4 regions of the Paenibacillus sp. 19GGS1-52 genome follow, and region 3 is predicted to be linked to each of the others. Evidence: riboswitches for the same ligand, from Rfam matches in the RefSeq annotation. Region 3 holds a riboswitch; each other region holds the start of a gene.
What was found. A riboswitch is a leader RNA that binds a small molecule or an ion and turns the genes downstream of it on or off. The one in region 3 is predicted to bind cobalamin.

Region 1 (5,347 bases), 3.0 Mb from region 3:
CCGCTAAAGCAATTGCAAGAATAAATAAACATAAGTAGTGCAGACCCCATTTTCGCATACTCATACCTCCAGAAGTGTAGTGTGAACCTTACTTTCTTTGGTTTCTTACCTTCGACTCCGGAATGTCTGTTATAAGTACAGCTCTTTTTTCCGAGACTCTTTCTTTTGACGTTTCCAGAAGATGGAAGGTTGCAGTGAAATAAGAGATAGCACATACTTATTTTGTATTTTTTTGAAATAGACTGTCAATGATCAAGTTTGCTGAAGCAAGACAAATACCCTCCATTCATAATGAATGAGGGTAATGTTCTGTTCGGACAAGCTCCACCTTGCTGAACAGGTGATTCATTTAAAGATGCTGTCCATTCACTAGCAAAAGGAGGTGAATCCTCATGGCAAAAGACGGAATGTGTGAAGAGGATGAGCTGAAGGAACCATCCAGGGTTCCTTCTATTCTTATTTTATTCTAACAACAATGAGAACTATTATCAAGTAGTCAGTTGTTTTAGCGGCTACCGACTTTTGTTTTCTCTCGCGCGATAATTGCAGCCTGCACCATGTTGCGCAGTGCACCTTCAGTTTCTTGCCAGCCACGCGTTTTGAGACCACAATCCGGATTAATCCAGAACTGCTCCGGATTTAGCACCCGCAGGGCGCGGTCAATATTCGAAGTCATTTCTTCTACGCCGGGAACGCGCGGGCTGTGAATATCATATACACCAAGGCCGATGCCTTTATCATATTCCTGCTCCTCAAAGCTGACAATCAGCTCCCCATGACTGCGGGAGGTTTCAATCGATATTACATCGGCATCCATAGCCGAAATCGAATCGATCATATCATTAAATTCGCTATAGCACATATGGGTATGTACCTGCGTAGTATCCTTGACAAGGTTCGTCGCAATGCGGAACGACTTCACCGCCCAATGTAGATAATGCTCTCGGTCCTCAGCCTTCAAGGGCAGCCCTTCACGAATGGCTGGTTCATCGACCTGAATCATTTCTATGCCCGCATTCTCCAGCGCCAGAACTTCATGGCGCAAGGCCAGCGCAATCTGGTTCGCTACTGCTTCGCGGCTCAGGTCATCACGCACGAACGACCAGTTCAGAATGGTAACCGGACCGGTGAGCATCCCTTTTACCGGAAGCTTTGTGAGGGACTGGGCATACACGCTTTCTTTTACGGTCATAGGTTCAATAAAAGCAATATCAGCGTAGATCACCGGAGGTTTAACACAACGGGAGCCGTAGGACTGAACCCAGCCGTTACGTGTAAACAAATAACCCGCCAGCTTCTCACCGAAGAACTCCACCATGTCGGTGCGTTCGAATTCCCCATGAACTAGTACATCCAGACCCAAGTCCTCCTGAAAGGTGATGGCTTCCTCAATCTGTTTGCGGATGAACAAATCATAGCGCTCCTGATTCCAGACGCCTTTGCGCCATTTCAGCCGGGCTTGGCGTACCTCCACTGTCTGCGGGAAGCTGCCAATGGTTGTTGTCGGCAGCACCGGAAGCTGCCACTTCTGCTGCTGAACCTTGACGCGCTCTGCGAAAGGTAAACTGCGGTTATCCGGCAGAGACGCAAGTCCGCGGACTTGGTCGGCCACATCCTGCCGAGCACGTTCCGGAAGGGCGCGGAAAGCAGCCAACGCTTCGCGACTAGCGGCAAGTGCAGCGGCGGAAGCTTCCCCGCCACTTACAGCAGCGCCGATCAAAGTTAGCTCGGCCAGTTTCTCCTCGGCGAAGGCTAAGGCGTTCTTCACCGTCAGCTTCAGCTTATCCTCACCTTGTACCGTTACCGGCACATGCAGCAAGCTGGAAGAGGGTTGTAGAATCATGTGGTCAAGGGCAACATGGGCAGCCAGTTTCTCCACAAGCTGCAGCTTGGCATCCAGATCCGAGCGCCAAATGTTGCGTCCATCAATAATGCCGGCACCCAGCCATTTATCCTGCGGCCAACCCAGACGTTGAATGGATTCAAGGTTCGCGCCTCCATCGTGTACGAAGTCGAGACCTAAACCTTGCACCGGAAGCTTAAACAGTACCTCCAACGGTTCAGCAGCTTCGAAATAGGTCTGGAGCATAATATTCAAGCCCGGTACAGCGGCTGCAATGGTCTGATAAATGCTCTCCAGCAGGCTTTGGTCATCCTTAGTTAACCCGCTAACTATGGCTGGTTCATCGATCTGAACCCAGGCTACACCTTCTGCCTCAAGCTCTTGCAGCAGTTGCACATACACAGGAAGAAAACGTTCGGCAACGTCCGCAATTGCAGTGGACGGGAAACCTTTGGACAGTTTTAAGAAGGTATACAGTCCTACAATTACAGGTTTGCCTTCAATCCCCGCCTGCTCTTGGGCGAAGCGGTAGGCGGCCAACGGTTTATTCTCGGTCAGGCGCGGTGTTTGCCGGCCAATCTCTGGAACTATATAATGATAGTTCGTATTGAACCATTTTGTCATTTCGCAAGCTGTCGCTCTCGCATTGCCACGTGCCATGCCAAAATAAAGTTCAAGCGGGATGTCGCCACCATCATAATCATAGCGCGGAGGCACGATGCCGAACATAACCGCCGTATCCAATACATGATCATAGAAGGTAAAATCATTGACCGGAATAAGCTCAATTCCCGCTTCCTTTTGAGTCAATAAATGCTGGAGCTGTATCCCCGCCATTTCGGAACGGAACGTGGCTTCATCCGTCTTGCCGGACCAGAACGCTTCCAGTGTCTTTTTCCACTCCCGGTTCTTGCCGATTCTCGGATAGCCGAGATTGCTTACTTTCACCTTGTTCGTCATAATCGCAACACTCCTTCTCTCCATCTCTATTTGGGCCATTTATTCGATCAATTCCAACTAAAAGAGCGTCTTCCCCTACAAAAAGTCATAGGGAAAGACGCCCATCATATACCCATGGTTAACGTCTAACACCTCCCTATATCCCGTAGGAAAAGCAGTGCTGTGAAACAGGCAGGTCTCCTGGCTAACGGCCTCAGCATCCTTAAGCAGCCTTCCCGACAGCCGTAAGCTGCCAGTGACTATAGTTGCTAAGAACTCTTCCGTTACAGTGGCGGGTCCGCGTCGGTTTCACCGAACTTCCCTTTTAAGCTGACCGGCAATACTAAATTCCCGGCAAGCACCTGTCTCCAAATATCTAATATTGCTGGCGATGTCTTGAATCTGATGTCATCATACTGTAAGCTCTAGCCGCTCCGCAATAGATTAGCAGGGGTTCGCCCTATAACAATTACCTATACCGAAGCCGGAAAAGTCTGCTCAATATAGTTACAACCCCCAGTATCGTACCCAGCTGGATCACTACCATGAAGGTATTCTAAACGATGGCTTTGATATGCATGTGCTGTCCCAAGTTTTGTCCACCTTAAATTTAGGTTATAAGCAAAAGATATAATGTACAACAAATCTTAGTCCTAATCCCAACAAAAAAAGGTCAACCAGAAACTCTGGCTGACCTTAATTCTTAGTATATCCACGAAACAGCAGCTAATACTCTATGCTATTCCATTATCGTATATTCTGCGCCTTGCCGAGTGTTGGCTGAATCTTTGGCATCTTCGCCAGCTTCGGCTTGCCCAAAGAAGTAGTTAACGTAATAACATAGCCAGCTACGACCACTGCAATTACGGTATACAAAGTTTCCTTGAGAGGCATATAAAAGAGTGATAACGCCAGAACGATTACATCCATCAGGATGAAAACCGTACCTACTTTAATACCTTTCCATTCACTGATCAGCAGCGACAAAATATCATCTCCGCCACTTGCCCCGCCGCCACGCAGGACCAACCCTGCTCCTAAACCTGTAAGTACACCAGACAACAACGCCGCAAGCGGCAAATTATCCTGCAGATTAATGACCAAACCGGAATAACGTTCCATCAGTCCATAAAAGATTGTAAAGGCTGCTACAGACACAAATGTATTGCAGACGAACGCTTTCCCTTTGAATAGCATAGCGACCAAGAGTACTGGAATGTCCAGAATAAGAATAGAAATTGAAGGCGAAACCCCTAATACATATTTGCCGAGCAGCGACAAACCTACGAACCCGCCCTCGGTCAAATGATTCTGATAATTAATGTGGTAATAAGTAAATGCAAGCAAAAATGTTCCAAACAAAATGACTGTCAATCGGAGCAGATAACTTACTCCGTTGTGGTTCCTCATACAGGTCTCCCCTTATCGTATATGGCGGCTAGACGTCCCACCAACCTCTACGACAGGTTATACCGGAGGTGTTGCTCCTTCGCATACAATACTCCCTTCCCTCGTAGAGCTGGTCTCGTCAATTAACGGTACACGCACCTTCTACAGGGAAGCTAAGTATAAGACAGATCATAACGTTTCCAAATCGTCCTTTGGGGAATCGTCCTTCGGGGACACATGGTATCCTGATCCTTTCTCTAATTTAATATGTTCTAAGCACATTATACCACGCAGATAGCCTTCTCTAAACCCTTTTACATAAAAAGTGATCATTTTTACACAGAATTGCGCATTAGCCGGTTGACCGTTTCACGTCTGACTCCAATTAATTGTCCAATCTCTTCCTGTGTTAATAGGTCTGTTAGCGAGGTCCCATGAGCATAGTCATTAAACCAGCGGGTCAGCAGCTCCATCCGCTCACCTGGGGTCCCAACTGTAAGGTGATCAAGCCGTGTCTGCATGAAGCGCACCTTCTCCTGAAGGAGGAGCGCTATCTCCAGCGCTTTACCTGGTTCTTCACGCAGCTGTCGATACCATTCCGCAGCCGAAATTATCTCTACTTCACTCTTCATCATCGCAACCGCTGTTCCATGCGCCTCCTTTGGCGAAATCAAGGAATGATGGGGAACTGTCTCTCCAGGATATAGTATGTTGAACAACACCATATTCCCGTTCTCATGTAGTCTCGTTACCTTGAACAGCCCGTTTTTGACCTGATACAGGAACTCGCAGCCGTCGCCTTGCCGGAACAAGACCTCCCCTTTGTGCAGTATCATCTCGCCCTCTCCTTTGCCTTCTCGTTATATATATTTTTAATTATACAAAAATACACCTGCAAAATGGAGTTTAATCCAAACTACATTATATATAGGCAAAAAAACAGGGATGCCTCAAGGCCATCATCATGGCTTGTAAGACATCCCGGACTTATTAATTTATATATCTTTAGGACAAGAAGACTACATATTTTTGAGAATATCGATTAACTCCTGCTTGCTGCCTGCATTCAGCAGCGACTCGCGGAATTCATCATGAATTAGCTTGCGGGACAGTGCCACCAGAATCTTCAAATGCTCATTGCCAACGTTCTCCTGAGGCACAGCGATTAGAAATACA
Region 2 (5,347 bases), 620 kb from region 3:
TGAATACCTACCTGTTGCACTTTTTTAGCCACGCAAGACCACTCCTCTATTGTTAAAAAAGTCTGAATTTCTTCACTTTTAGACTGTGATAGAATACTAGTTCTCCAGCAGCTTGCGCTCCACGGATTCCAGCTTTCCGCGGCTTGTCGAAGTCTTATCACGGCGGTCGTCAATCTTGAGTGAGGTGGAAACACGCTGCGCACCGGCAGTGAAGGGTGACTCGTGCAGCGCTTCTACCGCTGCCAGAATACGCGGAAGCGGTCCCTCGATAATCGTACCCATAGATGTAAGCTCATACGTAATACCTTCTATCGTCTGCAATACACGCTGCATATCGGCAACATAGCTGCTAAGACTGGTACTGCCAGTTCCAATCGGAATAACGGTTACTTCAGCAATAGCCATTAGATAACCTCCCACAAGTTTTATGGAGCATTTGCCACTCTGATTAACTTCGCAATAAAACTAGCTTCGAAAGCATACGCTTAGTTTTGTGAGCTTAACCTTCAGAACTGCTTCGTACAAAACTAGCTTCGAAAGCATACGCATAGTTTTATGGAGCATGTGAACTACTACCTCTATTGTAACAACTCCTAGGCTCACTCACAAATTACGTGACAGCTATCCCGCCCCTCCTCTTCTACTGCAATTGACTCTCACAAATTTCTATAGCTTGTTGGATTTTATCCAACATTGCTGACCTCTGTTACATTCGTTAGAAGTGGCTCCATACGTCTTTTAACTACTTAGGTTATGGTCAAGAACTGAATTATAGTGTTGAGCCCTGTATATTTCACTCTTTGAGATATCCAGTGCCAGGCGCACTGCAATTATGGACTCTTTGTGCCATATTTTCGGACAATTTATGAATCATTTCAGCGGTTCTTGTGGATCAATTGTGGATGACCTGTGGACAGCCTGTGGATCAATTGTGGAGTACTGGAGATGAAGTCGCTTGCGGCGCGGGTTTCCTAAAAAATTGTTTACAAACACTATATATTGGGTTATCTTTATCAAACGACAACAAAATATAGTGAAACAGGTGCTCTGATCCTTGATGAGAATCAGAGCTTAATAGGGAAGTGCGGTGAGAATCCGCTGCGGTCCCGCCACTGTAACCGGATTGTTCTTCGGAGGTTTAGCAAGCCTCTGGGACAGCTTCTACCGGCATTCGCCACTAAGGGACAACACCCCTCGGGAAGGCGCCGGAAGGTACGCCGGAAGCCAGGAAATCTGCCTGTTTCTATCGACACCAACGATCTATACCTGCGAGGAACAGGAATGGTGTCCGCATGCGGCCTACATAATGAAGACCACTGCAAATATCCTTTGTGAGGATATTTACGCTACGCATCCGGGCATTTTCTGCCATCCTCGGCAGGAGATGCCTTTTTATAATGTCAGAAAGTTTTTCTTATATACCGAGGGGAGAGAGCAATATAATGACGCTGTTGGAGAAACGGCTAGGCGGTGCGCAACATGCACAGGAGGTTCTTTTGGAGGAAGTTATTCATTTAGGACGTGACATCATCGACAGCTCGGATTTGGATATGCTGCGTGAGAATGCCAATTTGAACGGGGAGAGCTTCTCCGGTAAAATGAGCAAGTTCGGCAGTGAATATTCCAAGTGGTATGCCCGCAACTTCACTATGCCACCACAATTGGTACAGGCGATTGAAGAGAATGTCGTATATGTGCACGATCTGGATCAATACGCCATTGGAACGACCAACTGCATTTTCATCCCGTTTGAGCGGCTTCTGCGTGAAGGCTTCAATACCGGCAACGGCAGCGTCCGCCCTCCGAACTCCATTATGACGGCTATGTCATTGGTAGCTATTATTTTTCAATCCCAGCAAAATGCCCAATACGGTGGTGTATCCGCCAATAAACTGGATTACGATCTGGCTCCTTATGTAACCAAAACCTTCGCCAAGCTATTCCGCAAGGGTCTCGGCTACTTCGAAGAAGGACAAGCCGGTGAGCATCTTGGTGAAATTGCCATGAGTCGGACCGATCTGGCCGAGCTGTATCCAAGAGCCTTCCGCTATGCGCTGAAGGAAACGGAAAGCGAAACCCTTCAGGCGGCCGAGAGCATGATCCATAACCTGAATACGATGTCCAGCCGCTCTGGCGGGCAAATTCCGTTCACCAGCATTAACTACGGCACCTGTACTTCACTTGAAGGTCAGCTTGTGATCAGCTCTTTGCTGACCGCAACCATGAACGGACTGGGCAGCGGTGAAACACCTGTATTCCCAATCCAAATCTTCAAATGCAAGCAAGGCGTTAATCAGCAGCAGGGCGAGCCCAACTATGAACTGTTTCTCAAAGCAGCGGAATGCTCAGCCCGCAGACTCTATCCTAACTTTGCTAATCTGGACGCTCCTCTCAACATGCAATATTACGATCCAAGCAATCCGGATACTGAATTTGCTACGATGGGCTGCCGCACCCGGGTGCTCGGTGACCGCTTCGGCCGCAACCGCTGCTCCGGCAAAGGCAATTTGTCCTTTAATACATTAAATCTGGTTCGACTCGGATTAGAATATGGCATAGCCACAAATCGCCGTACCGTGGCTGACGAAGCTGGTTTCTACGACGATCTGAATCATTATATGGAGATTGCACTGGAAGGTCTTCTCCACCGTTACCGTATCCAGGCCGCACAAATGGCGAAAGCTTCCGACTTTATGATGCGTGAAGGCGTCTGGGAAGGCGGCGAGCTGCTTGCTCCCGATGACACCGTAGGTGATCTATTGAAGCACGGTAGTCTTTCACTCGGCTTCATCGGCATGGCGGAATCCATGAAAGCCATGTACGGCAAACACCACGGTGAGGACATGGAAGTCCATGCCAAAGCGCTGGCTGTCGTGCGTCATATGCGGGAATTCTGCGACCGGAAGAGCGAAGAACTGAACCTCAATATCACCCTGTTCGCTACACCAGCCGAAGGTTTGTCCGGTAAATTCACTAAAGTTGATCGTAAGGTACTCGGTACTATTACTGGTGTAACCGACCGCGAATATTATACGAACTCGTTCCACATCCCTGTATATTACACACTGGCGGCTGCTCAGAAGATCAGCCTGGAAGCTCCTTTTCATGAGTACTGCAATGCAGGTGCTATTTCTTATGTCGAATTAAACGGAAATGCCCGCAGCAACCCGGCTGCTTTTATCAAAATCATTAAATATGCGCTGGAGCAGCAAGTCAGCTATTTCAGCATTAACCACCCGATCGACCGCTGCTCTGGCTGCGGCTACGAAGGTGTTATCGGCACCAACTGCCCTTCCTGCGGTGTGCATGAGAGCGCGGTACATATCCGCCGTCTACGCCGGGTTACCGGATATTTAACTGGGGATTATCAGACCCGCTTTAATGCCGCCAAGCAAGCTGAGGTGCGCGACAGAGTTAAGCATCTATGAACATTTGCGGCTATTATCCAGAGTCGATTAACGAGGGAGAAGGCCTGCGGGCCGTCCTCTTCCTCAGCGGCTGCCGCCACCGTTGCCCCGGCTGCTTCAATCCGGAGACATGGAATTTCAACTACGGTGAAGTCTTCACTCTAGCGCGTCAAAATGAGATTATTGCGGAGATCGCCGCGAACCCTTTGCTCGATGGCTTAACATTGGCGGGCGGCGACCCTTTCTTTTCAGCGATGGAGGCCGTGGAGTTCATTCATAGACTCCGCGCCACACTGCCAGCTTTCCCGATCTGGATTTACAGCGGCTATACGTACGAAGAAATTACTGCCCTGCCCGATTCACCGGAGTGGACGCTGCTCCTGCAGTGTCAGGTGCTGATTGATGGACGCTTCGTCGAAGAACTGAAGGATACTACTCTGCCCTACCGGGGAAGCACCAACCAACGCATTATTGACGTTCCGGCCAGCATAACTGGTTCGGAGGTCATTCTTTGGCAGCCGTCTGCGCTCTAATAGATCAATTTTTGATATTCATAATTAAGTCCAAATCAGAAAGGATGAACTACCTATGCCACAGCTCGTAGTGAAACCCGATAACCGCCAACTGGCTTTTGATGAGATCCGCCTTTCCGTATACGCCGACCGGGTCTTGTCCGGTCTCGATCACCTAAGCAGAGAAACGCTGCTGCGCGGTGTGCAGTCGAAATTGCGTCGTGAAGAAGTCAGTGGCGAAGACATCAGCAGTGCTTTTACGATGAGTGCGCTAGAGCTGGTAACGAAAGAAGAGCCAGACTGGAAGTTCGTCGCTGCGCGTTCCCTCCTAACTACCCTTTATAAGAAAGCAGCCGTCAACCGGCGCTATAAAGCCTATCCAGAGGAGCCTTATGGTGAGCTGTACCCGCTAATTACCGATCTCGTCAAAAAAGGGATTTACCGCGAAGAATTACTTTCCCACTATACCAAAGAGCAGATTGCTGAATTGGGCAGCTCTATCGACTATACACGCGACCTGCTGTTCGATTATATCGGACTGCTTACGTTGTCTGACCGTTATTTGGCGCATGATTTTGAAGGACGCGTGATGGAGCTTCCGCAGGAACGTTATATGATTATCGCCATGTACCTGATGCACCGCGAGCCGGTAGAGAAACGTATGGATCTGGTAAAAGAAGCCTACTGGGCGATGAGCAACATCTATATGACCGCAGCTACGCCAACCATGTCCAATGCCGGTAAAAAGGTCGCCGGACAGCTGTCCAGCTGCTTCATCGACACGGTGGATGACTCGCTGGAGGGTATCTTTGACTCCAACACAGACGTTGCCCGTCTCAGCAAAATGGGCGGAGGCATCGGCGTCTATCTCGGCAAAATACGGGCGCGCGGCTCCGACATCCGCGGTCATAAGAATACCAGCTCCGGCGTCATCCCCTGGATTCGCCAGCTGAACAATACTGCTGTCAGCGTGGACCAGCTCGGTACGCGTAAAGGCGCGGTAGCGGTCTATCTGGATGTGTTCCACAAAGATATTCTCGCCTTTCTTGATCTCAAGCTGAATAACGGCGACGAGCGGATGCGCGCGCATGACGTGTTCCACGGCGTTTGTCTGCCTGATCTATTCATGGAAGCTGTCGAATCCCGTGCGCACTGGAATCTTTTTTGCCCACATGAAGTGAAGAAGGTTATGGGCTGGACCGATGAGAATGGCCGTCCGCTGGGACTTGAGGATTTCTACGATGAAAAACTAGGTCAAGGGGCCTTCCGCGATAAATATGCCGAAGCTACCGCTAATCTGGAGTTATCCCGTATCACTGTCCCGGCCATCGATATCATGAAACGGATTATGAAATCGCAGCTGGAGACCGGTACGCCGTATATGTTCTACCGGGATACCGTCAACCGTGCCAATCCGAACCGCAATCA
Region 3 (5,347 bases):
CGGGGAGTTATGAAGGGGAGCTGGGTGGTACTTTGCCAGAGCTTACGTCTATTCCCGTCTTGCGCAAAGTGCGGCGCTCTGATCCGTTAGCGGTCCTGCGTTCACTAGGATTTGGAGAAGAATTATTCAAGGCGCTGCTGCAGGCAGTTATGACCTCGGTCGCTGGCAAGAAAAAAATATATGTGGCGCTCGATGTGCCGATCTCGGAGCTTTCGGTACGGGCTGCGGAGCTTACGGAGCATATATTCGCCGCACTGCCGTATGAATTCCGCCGGAGGCTGGGTGTGATCACGTATGCCAATGAGCCCAAAAGTCGCAAATATATTCACCTTACCTTTGTGGAAAAGGGTTCGCTCCGCCCTGGTGACCGCAGTGTGGAGAAAGATTTCACCTTTGACCTGGTCACAGGCCGGATAGGCAATGCAGATTTCGGTGAATCCCGGCAACCCTACGCAGATCTGGTGTGGAAGATGCTAGGACAGAAGACGGACGGATTGGATGACTTTGCCCGTTTTGCCGATTCCATGCTGGCTGGAGAGAGCGGAGAGCGTAAGCTTTCCCCTGCGCTCTATAATGAGCTGGCTGTTTTTTATGAGATTGAGCAGGGTAATGAGGCTCTTTACACCGAGAACAAAAGCGCTGTGCTGGGCGGATTGCTCGCTTATCTGCAAACAGAGGGTGCTATAGATACGAGAGTTCGGCTGAATGATATGTTTCTGGAGCGTTTTGACCGTGAATATGATCTCATCCGCCAAAAAGGCATGCTTGTGCCTGCAGTTATGGAAATCTTCAAGGAGTATTTCACGCTGAAGGGGCATACCTATAAGGTTAAAGTTGTTGATTATTTCATCAATGGCATGCTGAATAGTCAATCGGCCGGACGTGAGGATGTACTGGGCGTTGCTTACGGTGTTATCGAGAGCAATGATGAGCTTAGCGAAGCTTTTTTTAAACGAGTGCTGGCGCAGCCCGTATTTCGTAAACAGCTGCTGGAGCCTTATATCGAAGCCCGGCTGGCGGCGGCAGCCAAGTCCGCTGATATCATGGGCTTTGTCGTTCAATGGGGGCGGTTTCTGCCGGAGGTGCTGCTGCAGCCTTTTGTCAGGGACGCGGTCAGAGACTATTTGCTGGAGAAGCTGCAACGGGAGACTGATTCGGTAGCTGCCGTTGCGGCGATTCATGAAACCGTGGATAAAGTGGAAAAAGAGCGGCGCAAAGGGACGGGGCTTTCAACTGAGGTGTTATCGCTGTTGCAGGAGCTTACGGCGGTGGCGGACCGCTTCTTGCTAAACCGCTTGTCGCTCTCTGAGATGTCGCAGGAGCAGTTGTTGGAAATTGCTTTTTTACGCGATCCCCGGGAGGGGATGGTTTGGCAGCCGCCGCTTGATCTTATCACTAAGCAAAAAGCCAATGCGCTGCGAGCCGCTTATCGCTGGTTTGGGGAGGAGAAGCCGAACGAGGCTATTTTCAATAAGCTGTCGCCGAAGGAATTGGATGATGTGCAGCTGTTGGGCAGACGCTGGCTGCAGGAGGCACGGACGCTGGAGCCGTTCGATCGGCTTCCGCTGGCTTTCTACCACAGCAGTGACCGCGAGGGCGGACCGCTCGATTATGATGAGCTGCTGAAGCTGGTTAATCGCAAAACCGGAGCGGATAAAGAGGACGTTTATCGGTTTCTGGCCTGGTCGCAAGGGAATTCTTTGTTCTCCATCTCGAATAAGAAGCTTCATCCGGGTTATCGGCGGGCGATCCTGAAATATTTCCAGAAGCATGATCGCGAAGCCTTCAAGAACCGTGATTTCCGCAAAAGCTATGTTTCCGCGGCAGGCCCTGCCCTGCAAAATGTCTATAATGAAGCCCGCTCCCAGCTGGCTTCGTCACTGGCGAGGTGGATCAGCCGCAGCCGATTTCAACTCCTGATCTCCGGCTCCCTTCTGGGAGTCGTGGTGATTATCGCTATTATTATCATTAGTATGCTGCGTCCAGAGGGGGCAGGCACCGCCTTGCCGGAGACAAGCCCTTCGCCAACTCCCGCTCAAACGGCCGTAAGTCAGCTTCCCCCTGCTTCAGTGTATCTGAAGAGCAATAGTGATGTGGAGGCAGGCAGTGTGCTGGTGTTCACCTTCGCCAAAGCTGACGAATGTCTCCAGTTCAAGCCAACGGAGATTGGTTTGGTCAACTCCGCTGGGAAGATTACGGACACCTACAAAGTGATCTCTACCAAAAGTACCTGTCCGGTTCCAGCTTCGGGAACGCCAGGAACAGCGGATCAGGACAACGCCGCTACTGGAGGAACCGCGACGAATGATGCGGCTGCGGCTGCGAACGCGACGAACGGAGGCAACACGGTTGATACAGCAGCAAAAGATAAGGCCGCGGCTACGTCCGCGAATACTGCAGGCAGCAACAGTTCAGCCTCTGCTACTGCTGTGAGTGGCTCCGAGAAGACGACTTCGCCCGATACGGGACAGGCTGTCTCACTCCAGGTTGATGCCACACTAGAACCAGGAATAGTATTAGTGGAGGGCAGTGTGCTTAAAGCCGGGAATTACTCGCTGACCTTGCAGCCAGACCCAGGCTCAGCATCAACCCCTGATTTGTCTGATCCAAGTAATAGTCCAAGTGCTGATCCAAGTGCTGTGCCCTCAGCTACCGCAAGCCCGGAGGTAACAGCAGAATAAAATCGAAAACTCCTGAACTGTGCAGGACTTCTACCGAGAGGTAAAGGTCTGCGCGGATTCAGGAGTTTTTATCTGCATCAGTTTACGATTGCCTCTGTCATGTCCCTTGTAGACTTCTTCCAAATATAAGAATTGAATAATATAAATCCTTGTGAATATATTCTAAACACCTTACAATGAATTAGAACTATTTTTTGAACATTAAAATTAAATATTAATTTTGAAAAAGGTGCAGGTTCTGTCAGAAGAGCCTGCTTAAAAGGGAAGTCCGGTGCAAATCCGGCGCGGTCCCGCCACTGTAAATGCAGAGCAGCTCTTTCATAGGCCACTGTCCTAGAACTAGGATGGGAAGGTGAAGAGATGCGATGGATGCATAAGTCAGGAGACCTGCCTTTTTCGTGAACGTTTCTATTCTTCGAGGGGTGAGAATGTGGAACATATGTAGATTGGTAGTGTCACTGGAGCTTTATGCACCGCAGACCTCAATATATGTATTCTTCCCGGACCGCCCTTTTAGGGCGGTTTTTATGTTGCGTTATAAGAATTTATAATACCCAATTCATTCACAGAAAGAGGTTAACTATGAAGAATATTTTCTCCTCCAAGCTGTTTACGCTTGGTCTGGCCTTATTGCTCGTCATTTCGATTCTAGGTACATCACTTGTTCCGGCTGGACAGGTCTATGCTGAGGCACAGCAGTCCGCTGTACAGGAAGGGACTGGCGTGACTAGTGTGACTGAGGCAACATACGCGGCCGCCGAGTTTATTTTGAATAGTGGAGTAGAGTCGGAATGGCAAGCTATTGGTCTGGCCCAAGCTGGCTATAAAGTACCAGATAGCTATGTTCACTCGCTTGAGAATCAAGTGATGACCGCTCAGGGGAATTTCTCGAATGTTACGGATTACGCCCGGATTGTACTTGCTGCAAAAGCAATGGGTGCCGATCCTGCCCATTATACTGAGCTGGGTTACAATCTGATTAAGAAGATTTATAACAATGATAAGATGAGCGGTCAGACGCTCAATAATCCAGTCTATGCACTGCTGGCCTTGGATTCAGGTCAGTATACCGTTCCTGGTGATGCGTTATGGACAGCGGATAAGCTGCTCACCGAAATTCTGTCCAAACAGAATGCAGATGGCGGTTTTACCTTAAACACGGGAGCTAGCGATGTCGATATGACGGCGATGGTCTTGACTGCATTGGCAGCTCATAAAGATAATTCAGCGGCCAATTCAGCGGGACAACGGGCAGTAGCTTGGTTATCCGCTGCACAGGATGGCAATGGCGGCTTTGGGATTAGCAGCGAGAGTGTCTCACAAGCGATCATAGGTCTGTCTTCTTTTGGAATAGACCCTGCTGGTGCAGATTTCACCAAGAATAATATAGAGCTCGTCGGGAAATTGTTAAGCTTCCACCTCGCAGATGGCAGCTTTGCTCATAGTCAGAACAGCAGCTCTGACGTGTTTGCTACCCAGCAAGGGCTGCAGGCGCTGGTTGCCTATAACCTGTTCACTAAAGGTGGCAACGGTAAATTATACGATTTCTCTAATCCAGCAGTACAGAACCCATTGGTTTATGTTCCGCTTACTATTGAAGGCCCTGAGAGTACATTGGCCCAGGGAAGTGCGTATGCAGGGAATGTATTTGAAGCTTTGCAGAAGCTGGCAGTACAGAAAAGTCTCCCGTTAGTAATCGCTTCAGGCAATTATGTCAAGGGGATTGGAAAAGTTGTGGCTGGAAGTTATGGCGGTTGGGATGGCTGGATGTATGCTGTCTCCCGTGACGGCCAGTGGATCTCTCCGGATGTAGGCATGAGTGGCTTTGTTCTTAAAGCTTCAGACAAGGTGCTGATTTATTATGGGGGAAGCGATACTCAACTAGTTAATTCCGTTACATTCTCTCAGGAACAGCCTAAAGAAGGAACACCTTTTAAGGTTACTGTGACTAAGAAAACATGGGTCTGGAACAGCAAGACATCTACATCAGATCCTGTAACGGCACTGGCTAATGATGTGGAGGTTCAGATTGGAACCCAAACGGTTTCTACAGATACTTACGGAGTAGCAGAGTTTGCAGCCGGTGTTCCAGCTGGTGATTACACGCTGACTATAACCGACTACAAGCCGGGGGAGCTACCCTCGCCGGGGAAACTGCCATCAGTAGCGAAGTATACGCAAGCCTTGCAGGTGGTGCCTCAGAATGTAACAGCCTCGCTGTCTGTCGAAGGACCCCAAGGTCCTATCGCTGCGGGAACCTTACAAGCTGCCAATGCACTTGAAGCTTTACAGCAGCTTACAACATCAAATCATATTCCAATAGATATTACCAAATCTTCATATGGAAGCTATGTATCAGGGATTAATGGAATTGCGAGTGGAACTTACGATGGATGGTGGAGCTTTGTAGTCTCACGTAACGGTGAATGGATCTACCCAAGTGTAGGGATGGATGCTTTTGAGCTGCAGCAATCAGACCATGTGCTTGTCTATTATGCAGGAAGCACAACACAAGTGGTCAATGCTGTGGCCGTTTCCCCAGCGCAACCCCTGCGGGGAGAGGCGTTTACAGTAACAGTTACCCAAAAGGAATGGGTGTGGAATAAGACTACTTATACCTCGGACCCGGTGATTTCACCAGCAGCTAACGTGCAGGTATCCATCGG
Region 4 (5,347 bases), 890 kb from region 3:
AGGATTGAATCGCAGAGATACCGGGAATCACCTCAACCTCCACACCCTCTGCGCGGTTCCAGCCTCGCTCGATCAACACCTCGTAGACCAAACCAGCCATGCCATATACGCCAGCATCTCCGCTGGAAATCACCGCAATTATCTGCCCAGCTTCCGCTCTGCGCACTGCTTCCTGCGCCCGGCTGACCTCTTCGGTCATGCCTGTTCCGACAATTTCCTGCTGGTGAAGCAGCGGTTTAATAAGATCCACATAGGTGTTATAACCGATCACTGCCTCACTTTCCTCAAGCGCAGCCAGAGCGCGGCCCGTAATATGCTCCAGCGCACCAGGGCCAAAGCCAATAATAAGCAGTTTGCCTCGTTTCTTCATGTCGCTTCCCCCGTTCACTTAATCAATTCAAATTTGTGCAGACTATAACTTTCAATCTACTTGTGAAATCATGTATTTTTTACAGCTTATTCTCTATAAATTGCCTTCAAAAGACAGTTTGTTGTATGAACTACAGGATTGTCATTCGATAGGGACGCTACGATTCGTAAAAGATGGATATGATCCAACATTTCATTAATTTAGTGTGTATCAGAATAAGAATGCTGTATTTCATCCAGCATTTGGAGCCGAGATTCTGACACTTTTAGCATTAGCTCGAGCATGAATCAGCTCATATCCTCATTTAGCAGCAGACTCAGCATAGCTTTGAAATCCCCGGCATCACGCGGCGCCGTCCGGCCTGCGGTCAGCCGCTGTGGCAAGCTCTGCCATAAATCAGCCAACAGCGGCAGCTCCAATCCTATAGCCTGCAGCGCCTCCCGCTCAGCGAAGATGTCAGCCGGTGTTCCCGCAGCAAAACACCTTCCTGCCTCTAGCACAATCACCCAATCCGCCCAGCGGTAGGCCAGATTCATATCATGTGTGGCCATCACGATCGTTGTGCCTTGCTGATGAATGGCCTCAAGCGCCTCCAGCAGCAGAGTTTCGGACAATGGGTCCAGATAAGAGGTCGGTTCATCCAGCAAAAGAAGCTCTGGCTCCATCGCCATAACACCTGCGAGAGCCGTGCGTTTCTTTTGGCCCAGACTGAGCTGATGGATGGGCTTATCACTTAAGGAGGTCAGGTCCAGCCGCTCCAATACCTCATGACAGCGCCGTAGAATCGTCTCCTCATCCATTCCGGCATTGCGCAGCCCGAACGATACATCCTCCAGCGGCGTATTTAGAATCAGTTGCTGCTCCGGGTCCTGGAAGACCAGTCCGACACTGCGGCGCAGGGCGGCCAGGTCTTTTTTAGAGTAGGATAATTCTGCTCCTGCCCTGATCACCACGCCACTCTGTGGTCGCAGAATGCCGACAGCCTGCAGAAACATCGTCGATTTACCAGAACCGTTATGGCCGAGTATAGCCGTTCGACAACCTGTAGGAATGGCAATGCTTAAGCCTTGCAGCGCTGGCAGCACCGTATCGGGATATCTATAAACAACTTCCTCAAAAGCCAGACAGTACTCCTTGTGTTCCTTGTGTTCCTTATGTTCTTCGTACATTGGGATCTCCTCAATATTTACTTAAGCTGTCATGTACTCCACATCATCCACAGCTGGGCCAGCAGCAAAGCTGTTATTCCAGCATAGGCCTCGATAACATACCTGCGCGGAACCGATCGTGATACATAAGGTGGCATAGAAATTTCACCGGTAAAGCCTCGGGTCAGGAGTCCCTGTGAGAGTCCGTAATAGCGATGCATGGTTTTGGCGAGCAATCCACCCGCCATACCTGCGAACTCTTTTAGCTGGGCCACGAACCCTCTGTTACCGCCGCGCAGCCGCCGAGCCAGCAGCATTCCATGCGCGGTATCCCCCAGCAGAAACAGAAAACGATACATGATAAGCATGAGTTCCAGCACAATCTGCGGCATCCGCAGCTTACGAAGCACCTGCAGCAACTCGCCAAACGGCGTGGTGAAGATGATAAACAAGAAGCAGGTCATGCAGGCCGCTACTCGTGCGAGCAGCAGGCTTCCACGCAGGATGCCCGCAGTCGTAATATAGAGTGAAACTGAAGATAACGGAAGATGGACGGACATCACAGCTTCTGGAACTGCCTGTTGCCCCATCTCAATTAGTAGGGCAGGCAGACTTATACAGTAAAACAACAGCGCCGAGCCGAGCAGCAGACTGTACGTACGCAACGGAATTCTGGCATAGCCGATACACCACTGGATCATCCAGAGCGAGATTGCCAGCTGTAAAACCGGATGTAGCAGATAGGACAGAATGAACATTACCGCCGCGAATGCGCTTTTCCACATTGGTGATAGGTGTCGGAAAGCGTTCGTATAGGAAAGGGCATCAATTCTTCTGATCATGAGGATTCTGCCGCTCTTGTCTGCCTTTCAACAGACCAATCGTATAGCCGATGACTCCAGCACCTATGGCAGCCTGCAGCGCGAACAGCATACTTTCCGTTTCTGCGGGCAATTCAGTCAGCGGCTTAAACCAAGGCTTATATCCAGGATCAATCTCGCTGATCGCTCCTTCTGCGGCATCATCAGCCCCACCGAAATCACCGTTCACAAATAGCAGAGGAAGCACGACCAGCAGGATAACCACCAGCAGCATTAATCCGTTTCTCCATCTGGCAGTCATTCAAATCCCCTTCCTTTCGTTTCGCGTTTGAGTAGTGACAGCTCATTAGGACTATAGGATCTTAACCAATTCCAGAGCAGCACGGTCAGCAGTCCTTCACTAATCGCCAGCGGAATCTGGGTCACCGCAAAAATACTGCCAAACTTCAGAAAGGATGCAAGCACTCCGCCCTCTGCTGCTGGAAAAGCCACCGCGAGCTGAAAGGAAGTCACGACATAAGTCATGAGATCAGCGATAAAGGCTGCAGCAAATACCGCCAGCTTCTCACGGGGCGTCAGCTTCATCACCAGCTTATAAACTGCATATCCGGCAAAAGGACCTGCCACTGCCATCGAGAAGGCGTTCGCTCCAAGTGTCGTAATCCCGCCGTGTGCCAGCAGCAGTGCTTGAAACAGCAATACAATCGAGCCAATCACGCTCATGGGCAGGGGTCCAAGCATCACTGCACCTAGTCCTGTCCCTGTAGGATGGGAGCTGCTTCCGGTTACAGAAGGCAGCTTCATCGCTGACAATACAAAGGTGAATGCCCCCGCCAGACCCAGCAGCAGCTTCAACTCCGGGTTGTCCCTGGTCATTTTCTTGAGCTTCAGAATACCGCAGACAAAGAAGGGTACAAAAGCCAGCCACCAGAATACGGCCCAGCCTATAGGCAGAAATCCTTCCATAATGTGCATTGCCTGCGCTGTTCCCGGTTCATTGAACAGTAAATAAAGCGTAAATCCAGCCACCATCGCCGTGAATTTCCATAGGCTGCGTGGTTTCATACGTTTGCCTCCCTGATTTTTTATTTTGCAAAACAGAAAGCAAAAAAAACTCCCGCCCGTAGGGGTGGGAGTAGTATGTACGTCATCAGATATGAAAGAGAACGCCATCACGCGCGCAGCAGCAGACCTGTCGCCTCATAAGCAGCAGAACTGAAAGGATCAGTCTTTTGCAGGAGTCATTAAAGTCTGCTCATGTCTCATTCACTAATTCGTACACCGCTCCTATCCGCGTAGAGTCGTGGTGTGCGGAAACAAGGTAGGTCTCCTGGCTTCGGCTGATAACGCCAACTCTTCGTCTTCCCCGGTAATCTCCGAGTGACCTATTGAAGAGTGACTCACCTATACAGTGGCGGGACCGCTCGGGAGTTGCACCCGATTCCCTATTATCCCTTGACCTAAACCAAGGGCACCTTGTTTCATCGCTAATTTATCCTGTACAGCATAGCGGAGTTGGGATACGGTGTCTGTGATAAAAGTGGAAGCGGACGTTATGAATTCTCTCGGGTACCCCTGCTGCGATTCATGAAGAGCCAATTGATCATTCCAAGTTCCCGCTTGTTGTAACAGTGGCACTTAGCCTAGGTTATATTCAGTTCAAGAAACCAGCGGTATATCCCCTGGCCCTCGACGACGGCTGCTTCGTTTCGCGGAATAGCCTGCTCGAGACTGTCCATTCTGCCGGTTGCCGGTTCAAGCGCAACATGATAGTTTCCGCCATAGCCGCCATAATTGGCCCATACCGCAAGATAAGGAACCTGCTCTGCCGGAAAAGTGAACCGCAAGGCTTCACCCGTCACGGGATCACTAATCCCGGCGAATCCATCACCAAGCTTGTCCGAGAAATAGTATTTCTCGGCGAACTTGCCCGCCGCTGGCTCTAGGGTACTCAGGTCAACCACTCCGGCAGCAGTTTGGACAAAAGGCCAGGAACGTTTGTCCTGAGAGACTCCTAGTCGTTCGCCTTCTGAATACGCTATTTCTATTTCTTTTAATTCTTTAGGCACGTGCAGTTGCATCCCTGCATGGATCTGCAATAATGGGTGCGCTGCCCATAGAAAGGAAAAAGGGGCATTCGATGTATTCGTTACCGTATAGTCGATACGGATTGTGCCTTCCACCGTAGAGGAATACACCTTCTCCAATAAATAAGGAAATTGTACCCCTTCCACACGGCAATGCAAAGTTGCCCCTGTACAATAAGGCTCCCAGCCAAGGGACCAAACCTCTCCATGGTCAGGAATAGCTCTGTCCTGCCAAGGCTCCTGCGGATAGGTGCAGGCATCAATACAAGGAAACATCTCATCCCAGCCACTCTCGTCCCCTGCTGCGAAGGAGGAACCATACCCTCCGTTCCCAAGCGGCTTCTCACTGCGCCATAACCATTCTCGGCCAGTCTTGCGGTTGCGCAGTGAGATCATCTTACTGCCAAGCTCCGGAATAATGCCTATGGATATCAGTTCTGTTTCACCAATCCAAGTCGCATACCCTTCCATTTCAGCCTTGCGCCATTTCATCAGGATACCCCTCTCTCAAAAATATAGATCACTATCCCTATCATCACTATCCTTATACTAACTCCTAATACCGGATCAACCCATTGACGAAATGCGGATGATGATGGACGATATTAGGATTTCAGGATCGAAAGCACCTTAGCACAGTATGCAAAAAAAGGGTTAAGCAGCTTAAACTCACTGTAATCTGGACCCTTAGTCAAGGACACTTGAAAAAAGAGTGGTTTAGAACCATTAGGAAACTAACAATAGGTGATTCCTGTATTGAACAGGGGTCATCTTTTTTAAACCCCATTGATATCTGTGGTGGTTGTAATAACGGATATAGCGATCAATTTCAAACTGTAGCTCTTGTAAAGATCGGCAACTGCGGTGATCCACATGATCTTTTAAATGGCCGAAGAATGATTCTTGAGGGGCATTGTCCCA

Region 1: it holds a riboswitch for cobalamin, as region 3 does, so the genes downstream of both, metE (5-methyltetrahydropteroyltriglutamate--homocysteine S-methyltransferase) here and H1230_RS27815 (S-layer homology domain-containing protein) in region 3, are expected to answer to the same signal.
Region 2: it holds a riboswitch for cobalamin, as region 3 does, so the genes downstream of both, H1230_RS30425 (anaerobic ribonucleoside triphosphate reductase) here and H1230_RS27815 (S-layer homology domain-containing protein) in region 3, are expected to answer to the same signal.
Region 4: it holds a riboswitch for cobalamin, as region 3 does, so the genes downstream of both, H1230_RS23795 (energy-coupling factor ABC transporter permease) here and H1230_RS27815 (S-layer homology domain-containing protein) in region 3, are expected to answer to the same signal.

The regions. Positions count from the first base shown of each region.
Region 1 is NZ_CP059724.1:2,172,654-2,178,000, reverse strand. Features, by position in the region: gene H1230_RS10195 (DUF4349 domain-containing protein) at 1-32, opposite strand, end outside; gene metE (5-methyltetrahydropteroyltriglutamate--homocysteine S-methyltransferase) at 506-2,803, opposite strand; cobalamin riboswitch at 2,957-3,163, opposite strand; gene H1230_RS10185 (YitT family protein) at 3,530-4,192, opposite strand; gene H1230_RS10180 (Crp/Fnr family transcriptional regulator) at 4,507-5,007, opposite strand; gene H1230_RS10175 (PTS sugar transporter subunit IIA) at 5,191-5,347, opposite strand, start outside.
Region 2 is NZ_CP059724.1:6,626,548-6,631,894, forward strand. Features, by position in the region: gene H1230_RS30415 (sugar phosphate isomerase/epimerase family protein) at 1-32, opposite strand, end outside; gene H1230_RS30420 (MTH1187 family thiamine-binding protein) at 97-405, opposite strand; cobalamin riboswitch at 1,024-1,255, shown strand; gene H1230_RS30425 (anaerobic ribonucleoside triphosphate reductase) at 1,443-3,428, shown strand; gene nrdG (anaerobic ribonucleoside-triphosphate reductase activating protein) at 3,425-3,940, shown strand; gene H1230_RS30435 (ribonucleoside-diphosphate reductase subunit alpha) at 3,996-5,347, shown strand, end outside.
Region 3 is NZ_CP059724.1:6,005,667-6,011,013, reverse strand. Features, by position in the region: gene H1230_RS27820 (GAP1-N2 domain-containing protein) at 1-2,681, shown strand, start outside; cobalamin riboswitch at 2,892-3,090, shown strand; gene H1230_RS27815 (S-layer homology domain-containing protein) at 3,264-5,347, shown strand, end outside.
Region 4 is NZ_CP059724.1:5,115,475-5,120,821, forward strand. Features, by position in the region: gene cobJ (precorrin-3B C(17)-methyltransferase) at 1-370, opposite strand, end outside; gene H1230_RS23780 (energy-coupling factor ABC transporter ATP-binding protein) at 658-1,539, opposite strand; gene cbiQ (cobalt ECF transporter T component CbiQ) at 1,569-2,360, opposite strand; gene H1230_RS23790 (energy-coupling factor ABC transporter substrate-binding protein) at 2,344-2,640, opposite strand; gene H1230_RS23795 (energy-coupling factor ABC transporter permease) at 2,637-3,404, opposite strand; cobalamin riboswitch at 3,643-3,833, opposite strand; gene H1230_RS23800 (aldose epimerase family protein) at 3,983-4,918, opposite strand; gene H1230_RS23805 (IS3 family transposase) at 5,153-5,347, opposite strand, start outside.